DNA from 2 places in the Glutamicibacter sp. ZJUTW genome. Region 1 is predicted to be linked to the other one. Evidence: riboswitches for the same ligand, from Rfam matches in the RefSeq annotation. Region 1 holds a riboswitch; the other holds the start of a gene.
What was found. A riboswitch is a leader RNA that binds a small molecule or an ion and turns the genes downstream of it on or off. The one in region 1 is predicted to bind S-adenosylmethionine.
Positions count from the first base shown of each region.

Region 2: it holds a riboswitch for S-adenosylmethionine, as region 1 does, so the genes downstream of both, F0M17_RS13835 (OsmC family protein) here and F0M17_RS01280 (ABC transporter ATP-binding protein) in region 1, are expected to answer to the same signal.

Region 1 is NZ_CP043624.1:260,066-266,017, reverse strand. It holds gene F0M17_RS01290 (LLM class flavin-dependent oxidoreductase) at 1-1,049, opposite strand, end outside; gene F0M17_RS01285 (acyl-CoA dehydrogenase family protein) at 1,108-2,439, opposite strand; SAM riboswitch class I at 2,455-2,546, opposite strand; SAM riboswitch class I at 2,814-2,916, shown strand; gene F0M17_RS01280 (ABC transporter ATP-binding protein) at 2,922-3,737, shown strand; gene F0M17_RS01275 (aliphatic sulfonate ABC transporter substrate-binding protein) at 3,822-4,844, shown strand; gene F0M17_RS01270 (ABC transporter permease) at 4,851-5,678, shown strand; gene acs (acetate--CoA ligase) at 5,740-5,952, shown strand, end outside.
Region 2 is NZ_CP043624.1:2,941,655-2,947,606, forward strand. It holds gene F0M17_RS13830 (DEAD/DEAH box helicase) at 1-1,134, opposite strand, end outside; SAM riboswitch class IV at 1,275-1,396, shown strand; gene F0M17_RS13835 (OsmC family protein) at 1,428-1,973, shown strand; gene F0M17_RS13840 (FadR/GntR family transcriptional regulator) at 2,064-2,771, opposite strand; gene F0M17_RS13845 (L-lactate permease) at 2,796-4,472, opposite strand; gene F0M17_RS13850 ((Fe-S)-binding protein) at 4,619-5,383, shown strand; gene F0M17_RS13855 (LutB/LldF family L-lactate oxidation iron-sulfur protein) at 5,401-5,952, shown strand, end outside.

The DNA of each region.
Region 1 (5,952 bases):
TTCTGGAAGGTTTCGACCGTGGACTGGATGGCGTTGGACTTCACGTTGGCTCCGATGACGTCGTCCGGGCCGTACGTGGACAGGTCAACGCCCATCCATCCGGAGATCAGCACCTGGGCGCCCTCGATGTCGGCGTAGGACTTGTAGTCCTCGAACTTCGCCTGCGCGGCGGCCGAGTCCTCGCCGGTGATGATGGTCTGCATCGCGAAGATCTTGATGTCGTGGCGGTCGCGGCCAGCGGCCTGCGCCGCGTCGCGGATCTTGGTAACGGTGGCCTTGAGCATTTCGCGGGTAGGGCTGGTCACGAAGACCGCTTCCGCGTTTTCCGCGGCGAACTTCATGCCGCGCGAGGAGGCGCCGGCCTGGTAGATCACCGGGGTGCGCTGGGTGCTCGGTTCGGTGATGGCGATGCCGGGCACCTTGAAGTACTTGCCCTCGTGCTCGATCGGGTGCACCTTGGCAGGGTCGGTGTAGATGCCGCTGGCCTTGTCGGCCTGCACCGCGTCCTCCTCCCAGGAGCCTTCGAGCAGCTTGTAGACGACCTCAAGGTACTCGTCCGCGTGGTTGTAGCGCTCGTCGTGCTCCATCTGGTCGTCCTGGCCCATGTTGCGCGCGGCGGAGGGCAGGTAGCCGGTGACCACGTTCCAGCCCACGCGGCCGTTGGTCAGGTGGTCCAGGGTGGCCAGGCGGCGGGCGAACGGGTACGGGTGCTCGTAGGCGGTGCCGGCGGTGACACCGAAGCCCAGGTTCTCGGTGACCGCTGCCATCGCGGAGACCAGCATGAACGGGTCGTTGACCGGGGCCTGGGCGCCGGTGCGCAGCGGGGACTCGTTGCTGTCGTTGAACACGTCGTAGGTGCCCAGCACATCGGCCAGGAACAACCCGTCGAACTTGCCCTCTTCCAGCACCTTGGCCAGGTGGGTCCAGTAGCCGATGGTCTTGTAGTCGGCGGCTTTGTCCTGCGGGTGGCGCCACAGGCCCGGCGACTGGTGCACCACGCAGTTCATGTCGAATGCGTTGAATAGGATCTCGCGCTTGTTCTCGCTCATGTCTTTGCCCCCATTAGGTCGATGTTCATGGAAAGTATCTGGTTTGCGTCGCGGGCGCTCAGGCCCGCTGGGTCGAATCTTCGCCGGTGACGGACAGCCGCTGCGGCTGGACTCCGTTGATCTCGTAGTCCCCGACGATGCGCGCCTTGTAGATCGCCGGGTTGTGCGTGGCGATGGTGCGCGCATTGCGCCAGTGCCGGTCAAGGTTGCAGCCGCTTCTGGTGGACGAGGCACCCAGCCCGTCGAAGAGCTTGCTGGTCACCCCGATGGCCAGCGGCTGCACCACGGTTTGGGCACGGTTGGCGGCCAGCTCGCAGACCGCATAGCGTTCCTCGTCGTTCAGTCCCGGATCGCCCAGGGCCGCCTCGACTTCGAGCACCGCGCCGATCACCACCGAGTCAGCGGCGAAGGACTCCGCGGACACCTCGCCCACCAGCTGCAGGACCTGGGGTTCCTGGTACACCGGCACCCCGGTTCCGGTGGTGAAGATGCGGGTGCGTGCCTGCACGGCGCTGCGCAGGTCGTTCAGCGCGGCGCGGGCGATGCCTGCCTGCACGGACATGAGCACCAGCTGGAAGATCGCCGCTTCGGAGTCGTTGCGCTGCTGCGGCATGAAGCAGTCCACCGGGACCTGATGGAATTCGGTGGTGCCGGTTCCGGTCAGGCCCTGGCCGAATCCGTCCCAGTCATCGAGGATCTTGACGCCGCTGCGCTGGGTGGACACCACCGCGATCTGGCGTCCGGCAAGCTCAGGGTGGGCCACCGCAACAGTGGTCCAGTCGGCAAAGATGGTGCCGGTGCAGTAGTACTTCTCGCCGTCGACTACCCAGCGCCCGTCCACGAAGCTGGCCTTCGTATTCAAGGTGCCCAGGGCGTTGCCGCCGCGCTCGGTGTAGGCGTTGCCGACAATCTGCCCGGCGGCGATGCGGGCCACCCACTTCTTGCGCAGCGCCTCGTCTTCCAGTGCCAGCACATTCTCGACAAAAGCGATATGCGCGCGCCACAGCTGGCCTACATGGGAGTCGGCCTCGGAGAGCTCGATGAGCAGGCGGAAGACATCCACCAGCCGCGCACCGTAGCCGCCGTCGGCCACGGGAAGGCGCAGTGCGCCGAAGCGCTCGCGGTTCAGCAGGCCTACCTGCTCGAAGGGAAGCACGCGGTTCAGGTCGCGGTCCTTGGCGGTCGCGGCGATCTGGGCGAAGACCGGGCGGAAGATTTCGGCCAGCCGGTCGTACTGCTCATCCGCGCCGGGGCCAGGGGTGATCTTGAGCAGCTGCCGGGTGGGCAGCTGCTCCTCGAACTTGTCCAGTTCCAGAGCGCTGGCTTGCGAAGGATCGCTGAGCTGGTTGAAGTCCAGCCCTGGGGCATTCGGTGATTCGCCAATAGGCATCAGGGTTCTCAATTCTTTCCATCGGTCCTGGCGGTAGCACCGTCCCGCTCTTCGGGTGGTTGCTGCGGCGTCATGGAGCCAGATCTCTCAGCCGCTCTGGATGGGTCGTCATTCATTTGTAACGGTAATAATCCGGCCCTTCCAAGCCGCGAAGTCATATTTCGCCTCAGAGCGTGGAGGCCCTAGGCTCAATTCCCACAGCCTAATCGCCGTCCCATCGAAGATGAGTTGCACGGATTGGCTTGCAGTCGATCAAACCGGACCTAGGTGAAATAAATAACGAAATTTCTGGGCAATGTGACGCAGTTGTCGAAGATTTTTTCATGTTACGCAAGATTTGCGTCCAAATCGTTCGACTCGCTGTAATAGAAGGGTAACCATCCCGAGCGGCCGAGAGATCTGGCTCTTTGACGCCGCAGCAACCACCTTCGGAGCTCCACCTCCGCAGGCCGGTGCTACCGCCAGGACCGATGGAGATTGATATGGCTCTTACCATTGCAGCGCCCGAGGCAACTTCAACCACCTCAACCGCACTGGACGTCCAATTCAGCAACGTGTCGCGGACCTTCACCACAAAGAAGGAAAGCCGCACCGTGCTGGCCGACATCAACTTGCACATTCCAGCCGGCCAAGTACTCGCGATCCTAGGCGCCAGCGGCTGCGGAAAATCCACGCTGCTGCGTTCGGTCTCCGGGTTGGACCACCCCTCCACCGGTGACATCCGCACAGGCACCCACGAGGTCAACGGCATCAACGAGCTATGCGCCGTTGCTTTCCAGGAACCACGGCTGCTGCCGTGGCGATCGGTGCGCGAGAACATTGCGCTGGGTCTGGCCCCAGGAACCGAGAAGGCCTCTGGCGACGCGCTGATTGATGAGCTGATCGAGCTGACCGGGCTGAGCCATGCAGCCAGCCTGCGCCCGCGGGAGATTTCCGGCGGCATGGCCCAGCGTGTTTCGCTGGCTCGCGCGCTGGCCCGCCGCCCGGGCGTATTGCTTCTCGATGAGCCCTTCGGCGCACTCGATGCCCTGACCCGCCTGAAGATGCAGGATTTGCTGCTCTCAATTCACGCATCATTCCCCACCACGGTACTCATGGTGACCCATGACGTGGACGAGGCTTTGACCTTGGCTGACCGCGTTATCGTCTTGGGACGCAGCACCGGGAACGGCGCGGCTGGTGTCATCGAAGACCTAGCGATCTCCGCCGGGCAACCGCGCCGGCACACGGACGAGAAGTTCGTTGCCGATCGCCTGCACCTGCTGCGCCTGCTCGGCGTCGACCCAACCAACCATTAATCCAGGGAACGCATTGGATCCTCGGCGATCCTTGCTCTTTGCCCTATCGTCCATCCGCTTGCACGCATAATTCTAGGATTCTCCATGCTCTTGAACCGCTTCTCCCGCCGCACCGCACTGTCCGCCGCCGCTTTGCTCATGGGCGCAGTTGCCCTGACCGGCTGCGCTGGCGAAAACGCTACGGCCGACTCCGGTGATCAGACCTTGTCCATCGACTTTGCCACGTACAACCCGCTGAGCCTGGTGCTCAAGGAAAAGGGATGGCTGGATGCGGCCGCCAAGGAACAGGGCGTTGACGTCGAGTGGATCCAGTCCGCAGGTTCCAACAAGGCCAATGAGGCGCTTCGCGCCGGTGCTATTGATGTCGGTTCCACCGCCGGTTCCGCAGCGCTGCTGAACCGTTCCAACGGTGCACCAATCAAGACCGTCGCCCTGTACTCCCAGCCGGAATGGGCAGCCCTGGTAGTGGACAAGGATTCAAAGATCGAGTCCGTTGAAGACCTGGCAGGCAAGACCGTGGCCGCCACCAAGGGCACCGATCCCTACTTCTTCCTGCTCCAGGCTCTGGACACCGCGGGACTGAGCGAAGATGACATCAAGCTGCAGAACCTGCAGCATGCCGATGGCCGCACCGCGCTGGTCAACGGTTCGGTCGATGCCTGGAGCGGCCTGGATCCAATCATGGCCGCCGCCGAAGAAGACGGCGCGCAGCTGGTTTACCGGAACCTGGACTTCAACACCTACGGTGCGCTGAACGCCCGCGAAGATTTCATCGAGCAGAGCCCCGAACTGGCCCAGCTCGTGGTCGACGCCTATGAGAAGGCTCGCGGCTGGGCTGCCGAGAACCCTGGGGAAACCGCTGAGATCCTGGCCGACATTGCAGGGCTCGAACCAGAAGTTGCCAAGACCGTGATCGAGGAACGCTCCAATCTGGACGTTCCGGCGGTTCCCGACGCCAAATTCACCGGAGTGCTGAGCAACATTGGCCCCACCCTGGTGGCCAGCGGCGATGTTTCCAAGCAGGAATCCGTAGATGAAGCACTGGCAACCCTCGTTGACGACCAGTTTGCCCTCAAGGCAGATGCTACGAAGATCTCCGGAGAGTAAACAGCGATGAGCACCGCAAACGTAGCTGATACCCGGGAAAATCCGACACCTGCCAAGCACAAGGCAGGCATCGCCGCAACGATCCTGCGAGCACCCAAATGGCTGCTTGCGCTGATCCTGCCGCTGGCCACCCTGGCTGTCTGGCAATTCGTCACGGTGAGCGGCACCGTTGCCCCGTGGACGCTGCCGACTCCAGGCTCGGTCGTTGCCGCCGCCTTTGAGCTCCTCGAAGATGGCGATCTTGGCAAGCACATCGGCATTTCCACCCAGCGTGTTCTGCTCGGCTTCGCCTTTGGTTCCCTGCTCGGCCTGGCGCTGGGCGCCCTCGTCGGCCTGTCCAAATTGGCAGATGCGTTTCTGGGCCTAAGCATCAGCGCCCTGCGCGCCGTCCCTTCGCTGGCTTGGGTTCCGTTGCTGGTGCTCTGGATGAAAATGGGCGAAGATTCCAAGGTCACGCTCGTGATCATCGGCGCGTTCTTCCCGGTCTTCACCACCGTCGCCTTGGCATTGCGCCATGTCGATGCCCACCTGATCGAGGCCGCTCGCTCCTTCGGCTTGAAGGGACTGAAGCTGCTGCGCACAGTCCAGCTGCCCGCGGTAGTCCCTTCCATCTTCTCCGGACTGCGCTTGGCACTGGCCCAAGCGTGGCTCTTCCTGGTCGCGGCTGAACTGCTCGGAGCGTCGATGGGCTTGGGCTTCCTGCTCACCGATTCGCAGAACAATGGCCGCCTGGACCGCCTGATCATGACCATCGTGCTGCTGGCCGTCTTCGGAAAAATCACCGATGCCCTGCTATCGATAGCCGAACGCTGGGCGATCAAACGCTGGACCTAGCCCCGGACGAGCTAGCACCGGCTGGCAACGCTATCCCTTCCCCCACCAAAGAAAGTTTGCAATGACCACCGAATTGGCAACAACCTCAGCACCTGAATCAGAGGCGGCACGCCAGGAATTCTGGGACGAAGCGGCGCACCTTTTGGATTGGGACACCCCGTGGCACACCACCAGCCGCATCATTCCGGCTGACCCCCAGGCGCAGCGCGGCCCGGAAATTTCCTGGTATCTCGGCGGCAAGCTGAACGCGGCAGTGAACTGCGCCGACCGCCAC
Region 2 (5,952 bases), 940 kb from region 1:
GCTGGGGCGCGCGGGAACCGGGATGCGGTAGCTGCCATCTTCGCTCTTCAGCGGCGCCATCACGCGCAATCGGTCCAGATGCTGGGTCTCGAAAAGCTCGATGGCTCCATCCGGAATGATGTGCGCACCGGATTCGATGAACGCCGCCAGTTCCTTCGTGACAGGTTCAGCGAACTGCGCCAATCCGAGTTCCTTGGCCTTCGGCAAGGGGCTGGAGGCGTAGGCCAGCAGGCTCGGTGGCGTACCGATCGGCAAGAGGTGGTGGTGCTCTTCGCGCGGCCCGCGCAGCTTGCCTTCCATGCGCAGGCCCTGTTCAGTGCGGCGCACATCCACGTGCGCCATGGCTGGTATCTCGCTGAATTCCACCGGGAGCTTGGCAGCGGAACCGCCGTTGACGATCTGCACTCCGGCGTCGCGCAGAGCCTCGAAGGCATCCAGCAGGTCCTGGCCAGGCAGATCCATCAGCGAGATCCAGTCCTTGGGATCCCACGAATGCCGGTAGGTGCTCTGTTCTACGTGTTCACGCAGCCGGTCCAGTTCAACGACCGCTCGGCGCTGCTTCTTGGAGAAGCGCTCATCGAAGGCGACGTTGCGCCAGCTGACTCCAGTCTGGACCCAAGGGCTCTTGGTGCCCCGGCGGGCCGGCCGCGCCTGCAAGGTCAGCGCGTCCGCGCCTCCGTAACGGGGTTCGCTGACCACTTTCAGGATCAATCCCAGCGGTTCCTCGTCAACCAGTTGCTCATCTGGAATTGCTGGAAGCAGACGGTCCAGGGTTCGTTCCCACTGCGGCTTGCTGTTGCGTTTCCATGCGAAAGGGTCCACCCCGGAGTCGGAGACGAAGAAGCCCTGGTCTTCTTCGGTGGTGACTTCAATGAGCAAGGCGGCGACATCCTCGCAGGATTGAACGCCCGGATGCTTGCTGCAGAAGCTGGTGAAGCTGATATTGCCGCGGTTGATTTGCAGCTCGGCCATCACCGATTCGCGCAGCACCATTGCGGAAATGCGGGAAAATCCCGGCTTCATGTCCCGGTGGACGATCTCCACTTTTCCGGAATCGCAGAGGAACTGGCCTAGGTTGTATTCGGATTCGGTCACCAAGGTCTGGGCCGCAGAAAGTGTCAGCTGGAATTCCATACTCGCCGTTCATTGTTCGTGCAGTGGGTGCCCGAGAGCTCGATTCCATCTTAGCGAGCAGCCAGACAAGTTGCCCGATGACGAAAAGTTACCCCTGCCCTTTACGCGCTGGCACGTCAGCCGATAGAAAAGAACCACAGAATCACGAGTTCCGCTCTTTGAGCCCTGGCTGAGTGGACGGCAACCCTCCTGCGTCATTGTGCGGGGTGCCCCAGGTGAAGATTCGACGCATCTTGAACGCCAAGGTGCGTAAGCGATGGCGCCCCTTGCGCCAGAAAGGGGATTAATTCCTCATGTCTAATGCAGCATCTACCCTGACCGTATCCGAAGACCGCGCACAGCGCCTGCAGGAAGCAGGCAAGGGCTGGGGCGAACGCATCTCGGCGGCCCCGCAAAGCGCCAAATTGACCTTTACCGTCGAGGGCGAGGGGTTCGATTCGGTAGCCAGCAACATTGTCTCCGGGAAGCACACTTTCCAGGTCGACGAACCAGCTGCCCTGGGCGGCAATGATGCCGCGGCAAGCCCGGTGGAATATGCGCTCGGCGCGCTGATCTCCTGCCAGGTTGTGGTCTACCGCTTGTACGCGCAAAACCTCGGCATCCAGGTGGACGAGGTGAAGATCCAGGCCAACGGCCACCTCGATGTTCGTGGCCTCTTTGGCATTGACAAGTCCATCCGCCCGGGCTTCTCGTCGGTGGAACTGGACATCCAGATCACCGGCCCCGAATCGGCCGAACGCTATGAAGAACTGCGCCAGGCAGTGGATGCCCACTGCCCGGTACTGGATCTGTTCGCCAACCCGGTACCGGTGACCACTGCGGTGAGCATCGCCAGCTAGCAGATGCGGCAATGGCGCCCCGGGGCCGGATCGGAAAATTTCCGAACCGTTATCCGGGGCGCCATGCGCATGCTGAAATCTTGCTTATCCCTACCGCGTCTGCGAGTAGAACCAGTTGATGTGCTCTTCGAGCAGCTGGGCTGCCCGTTCGCGCTGATTCGTCGCAAAGGCGTGGTGGATGGCCTTGTGCTGGCGGCGCAGCATGCGCACCACCGGTTGCCAGGCCTCGTCGCTGGGCACCGAGTCCGAGACATAGTCGCTGATCGAATTGCGCAGCGATTCCATCATGGATTCAACCACCGAATTGCCGGCCATGGAAGCAAGGAGCACATGAAACTCGGCGTCAATGCGGTGGAAAGCTTCGCGCGAAAGCTGCGGGTCGTCCATGCGCATGATCAGCACCGCGGTGCGGTCGATCACCTGCTGGGCGTAGACCGGGTCGCGGGGATTCATTTGCGCGGCCCAGGTTTCCAGCAGAATGCGCGACTCGACGATCTCGCGGACGTTGATGCCCTTGGCCGCCAAGTGCAGCCGCAAGGCCTGCGAAATGCCGGCCGAAGGGTTGGAGATGATCACCGCTCCGGAGTTGGGCCCGGAGCCGGTAGACGTCTTGATAATGCCCATCACATCAAGGATGCGGATGGCATCGCGGACCGAAGCCCGCGAAATCCCATGCCGCTCCGCGAGCGCACGCTCGCCGGGAAGCTGGTCGCCTACGGATAGCTTCTCTGTGCGCAGATCTTCTTCAATTGCCTGGAGAACGATCTGGTACGCACGCGGAGCTGGGTTCATTGACATCGGATCTATTTTAGCCGGTCAAGACTATGGCAGCATCCAGGACAGCACCGGGGTGGACTGCAGGTAAACCAAGCAGCACAGCACCAGCAGCATGCCTACGGACCAACCGGCGACCTTCTTCAGGATCACCGATTCCTGGCCTTCCATCTTCACCGAGGTGGCGGCGATGGCCAGGTTCTGCGGGGAGATCAGCTTGCCGACCACGCCGCCGGAGGTGTTGGCGGCAACCAGCAGGCTCGGATCGATGCCGGCATTGACGCCAGCGGTCTGCTGCAGCTTAGCGAACAGCGCGTTGGCCGAGGTGTCCGAGCCGGTCACTGCGGTGCCGATCCAGCCCAGGATTGGCGAGAGGAAGGCGAAGAACGCGCCGGTTCCCGCCAGCCAGGTGCCGATGGTGATGGTCTGGCCGGACAGGTTCATCACGTAGGCCAGGCCGAGGACCGACAGGATGGTCAGTGCCGCGAAGCGCATGTTGTAGATGGTCTTGCCGATTTCGGCAGCGCCTTCGGCGAAGGTCATCTTGTAGACGCCATTGCCGTCGTTCTTCGAGTAGACCAGGGCCACGATCAGGCCGGTGATCAGCAGCAGGGTGCCCGGGGAGGACAGCCACTGGAAGTTGTAGATGGTGGAGGTGACCGCTTCGCCTTCGGCGTTCAGGATCTTGCCGTCCAGGCCTGGCCAGCCGAACTTGATGTCGGTGCTTGCCAGCCATGCAGGAATGTCGACGCCCAGCTTCCACAGCTTGGCCACGCCGAAGATGACGATGACCAGCAGGTATGGGAACAGAGCCATCCAGGTGTTGCCTGCGTGCAGCTTGGTGTTGCCTTCGTGCGGAAGCGCAGCGGCTTCAGCGGTCAGTACGCGCTGGCGTGCTTCGTCGGCGCCCTTTGGAGTCCAGAAGCGAAGCAGGATTACTGCAGCGGCCAGGCCGATCAGCGAAGCGACGATATCGGTCAGCTCGTAAGAGAAGTAGGTGGAGCACAGCCACTGCGCGACACCGAAGGAAATGCCGATGGTCAGCGTTGCCGGCAGGGTCTGGCGCATGCCGCGCCAGCCATCGAGGATCAGCACCAGGATCGATGGGACAAACAGTGCCAGCAGCGGGGACTGGTGGCCAACGATGGCGCCGATGTCGGCAGCCGGGATGCCGGTCAGCGCGCCGGCGGTGGTAATCGGAATGGCCACGGCGCCGAAGGCTACCGGGGCGGTGTTGGCGATCAGCACGGCGCAGGCAGCGCGCAGCGGGGACAGACCCAGTGCCAGCAGCATGGTGGCGGTAATCGCCACCGGTGCGCCGAATCCGGCCAGCGCTTCAAGCAGGCCGCCGAAGCAGAAGGCGATCAGCACGGCCTGGATGCGCACGTCGCCGCCGCCGATGACGTCGAATACACGACGGAGATCTTCGAAGCGGCCGGACTTGACGGTGACCTGGTAGAGGAAGATCGCCATGACAACGATCCAGACGATCGGGAAGGCGCCGAAGACTATGCCCATCAGTCCGGAGTTCAGTGCCAATCCAACCGGCATGTTCCAGCCGAAGATCGCAACGATGATGGCAACGGCGAGCGAGCCGAGGCCGGCCCAGTGGGCCTTGACCTTGATCACCGCGAGGAGCACGAAGAAGGCTAGAAGCGGTATCAGCGCGACGAGCGCTGAGACAGCAATGCTCCCCGCAATTGGATCCGTGGTGGGTGTAAACACGGTGTGGGCGTCCTTACTCTAGATGGTCTGACCATATGTGGTCCGACCACCAAGAGTACAAGGTGAGAGCCATCACAACAAGTCTTGACTATCAAGAAGTGTGTGGAATAGTATGGTCTGACCACACTTTGAAAGAGTCATTTATTATGCGAATTGCTCTCTTTGCCACGTGCATTGTGGATGCTATGTATCCGGAAACCGCCAAGTCGACCGTGAAAATCCTGGAACGCTTGGGCCATGAAGTCATTTTCCCGAAGGCGCAAGCCTGCTGTGGGCAAATGCATATGAATTCCGGCTATATGCCTGAAGCGCTGCCCGTTGTCGAAAACCACATCAACGCCTTCGACACCGAAGACTATGACGTCGCGGTCGCCCCCTCGGGTTCCTGCGTCGCTTCGGTCAAGCACCAGCACCCCTATCTGGCCGAGCGCTTGGGCAAGCCCGAGCTGAAGGACCGCGCAGTTGCCGTCGGCAAGCGCACCTATGAGCTGAGCCAGTTGCTGGTGGATGTCCTGGGCATCACCAACGCGGCAGAGCAGCTGGGCAGCTACTTCCCGCAGACCATCACCTACCACCCTTCCTGCCACGGCATGCGTTCGCTGAAGCTCGGCGACCGCCAGCTGGATCTGCTCAAGACCGTTGGCGGCATCACCGTCAACGAGCTTCCGGAAGCCGACCAGTGCTGCGGCTTCGGCGGCACCTTCGCGATCAAGAACTCCGATGTTTCCTCGGCGATGCTCGAAGACAAGATGAAGAACATCTGTTCCACCGGCGCTTCGGCCTGCGCAGGCGGCGACGCCTCCTGCCTGATGCACATCGGCGGCGGCCTTTCGCGCACCGGAGCCAAGCCAAAGACCCTGCACCTGGCCGATATCCTGGCCAGCACCATGGAAGAGACGGTGTCACTGTGACCCAGGTATTCCTCGGCATGCCTGCCGGCGGACAGGGCAACCTGTTCGAGACCGAGCCATTCCCCAAGGCGGCGCACCGCGAACTGGGCAACACCCAGATGCGCAAGAACCTGCGCCACGCCACCCACACCATTCGCGACAAGCGGCTGAACGTCGTCGGCGAGCTCCCTGATTGGGAAGAGCTGCGCGACGCCGGCAGCGCCATCAAGAACCTGACGATGGCCAACCTCGAAGAGCGGCTGGAGGAGTTCGAGAAGAACTTCACCGCCCGCGGCGGCGTCGTCCACTGGGCCCGTGACGCGGCCGAAGCCAACAAGATCGTCACCGAGCTGGTCAAGGCCACCGGCTCGAATGAGGTAGTCAAGGTCAAGTCCATGGCCACCCAGGAAATCGGCCTGAACGAGCACCTGGAAACCGAGGGCATCGACGCGTACGAAACCGACCTCGCCGAGCTGATCGTCCAGCTGGGCAACGACAAGCCAAGCCACATCCTGGTTCCGGCCATCCACAAGAACCGCACCGAGGTGCGCGACATCTTCCTGAGCCAAATGCCGGTGGTGGATCCGAAC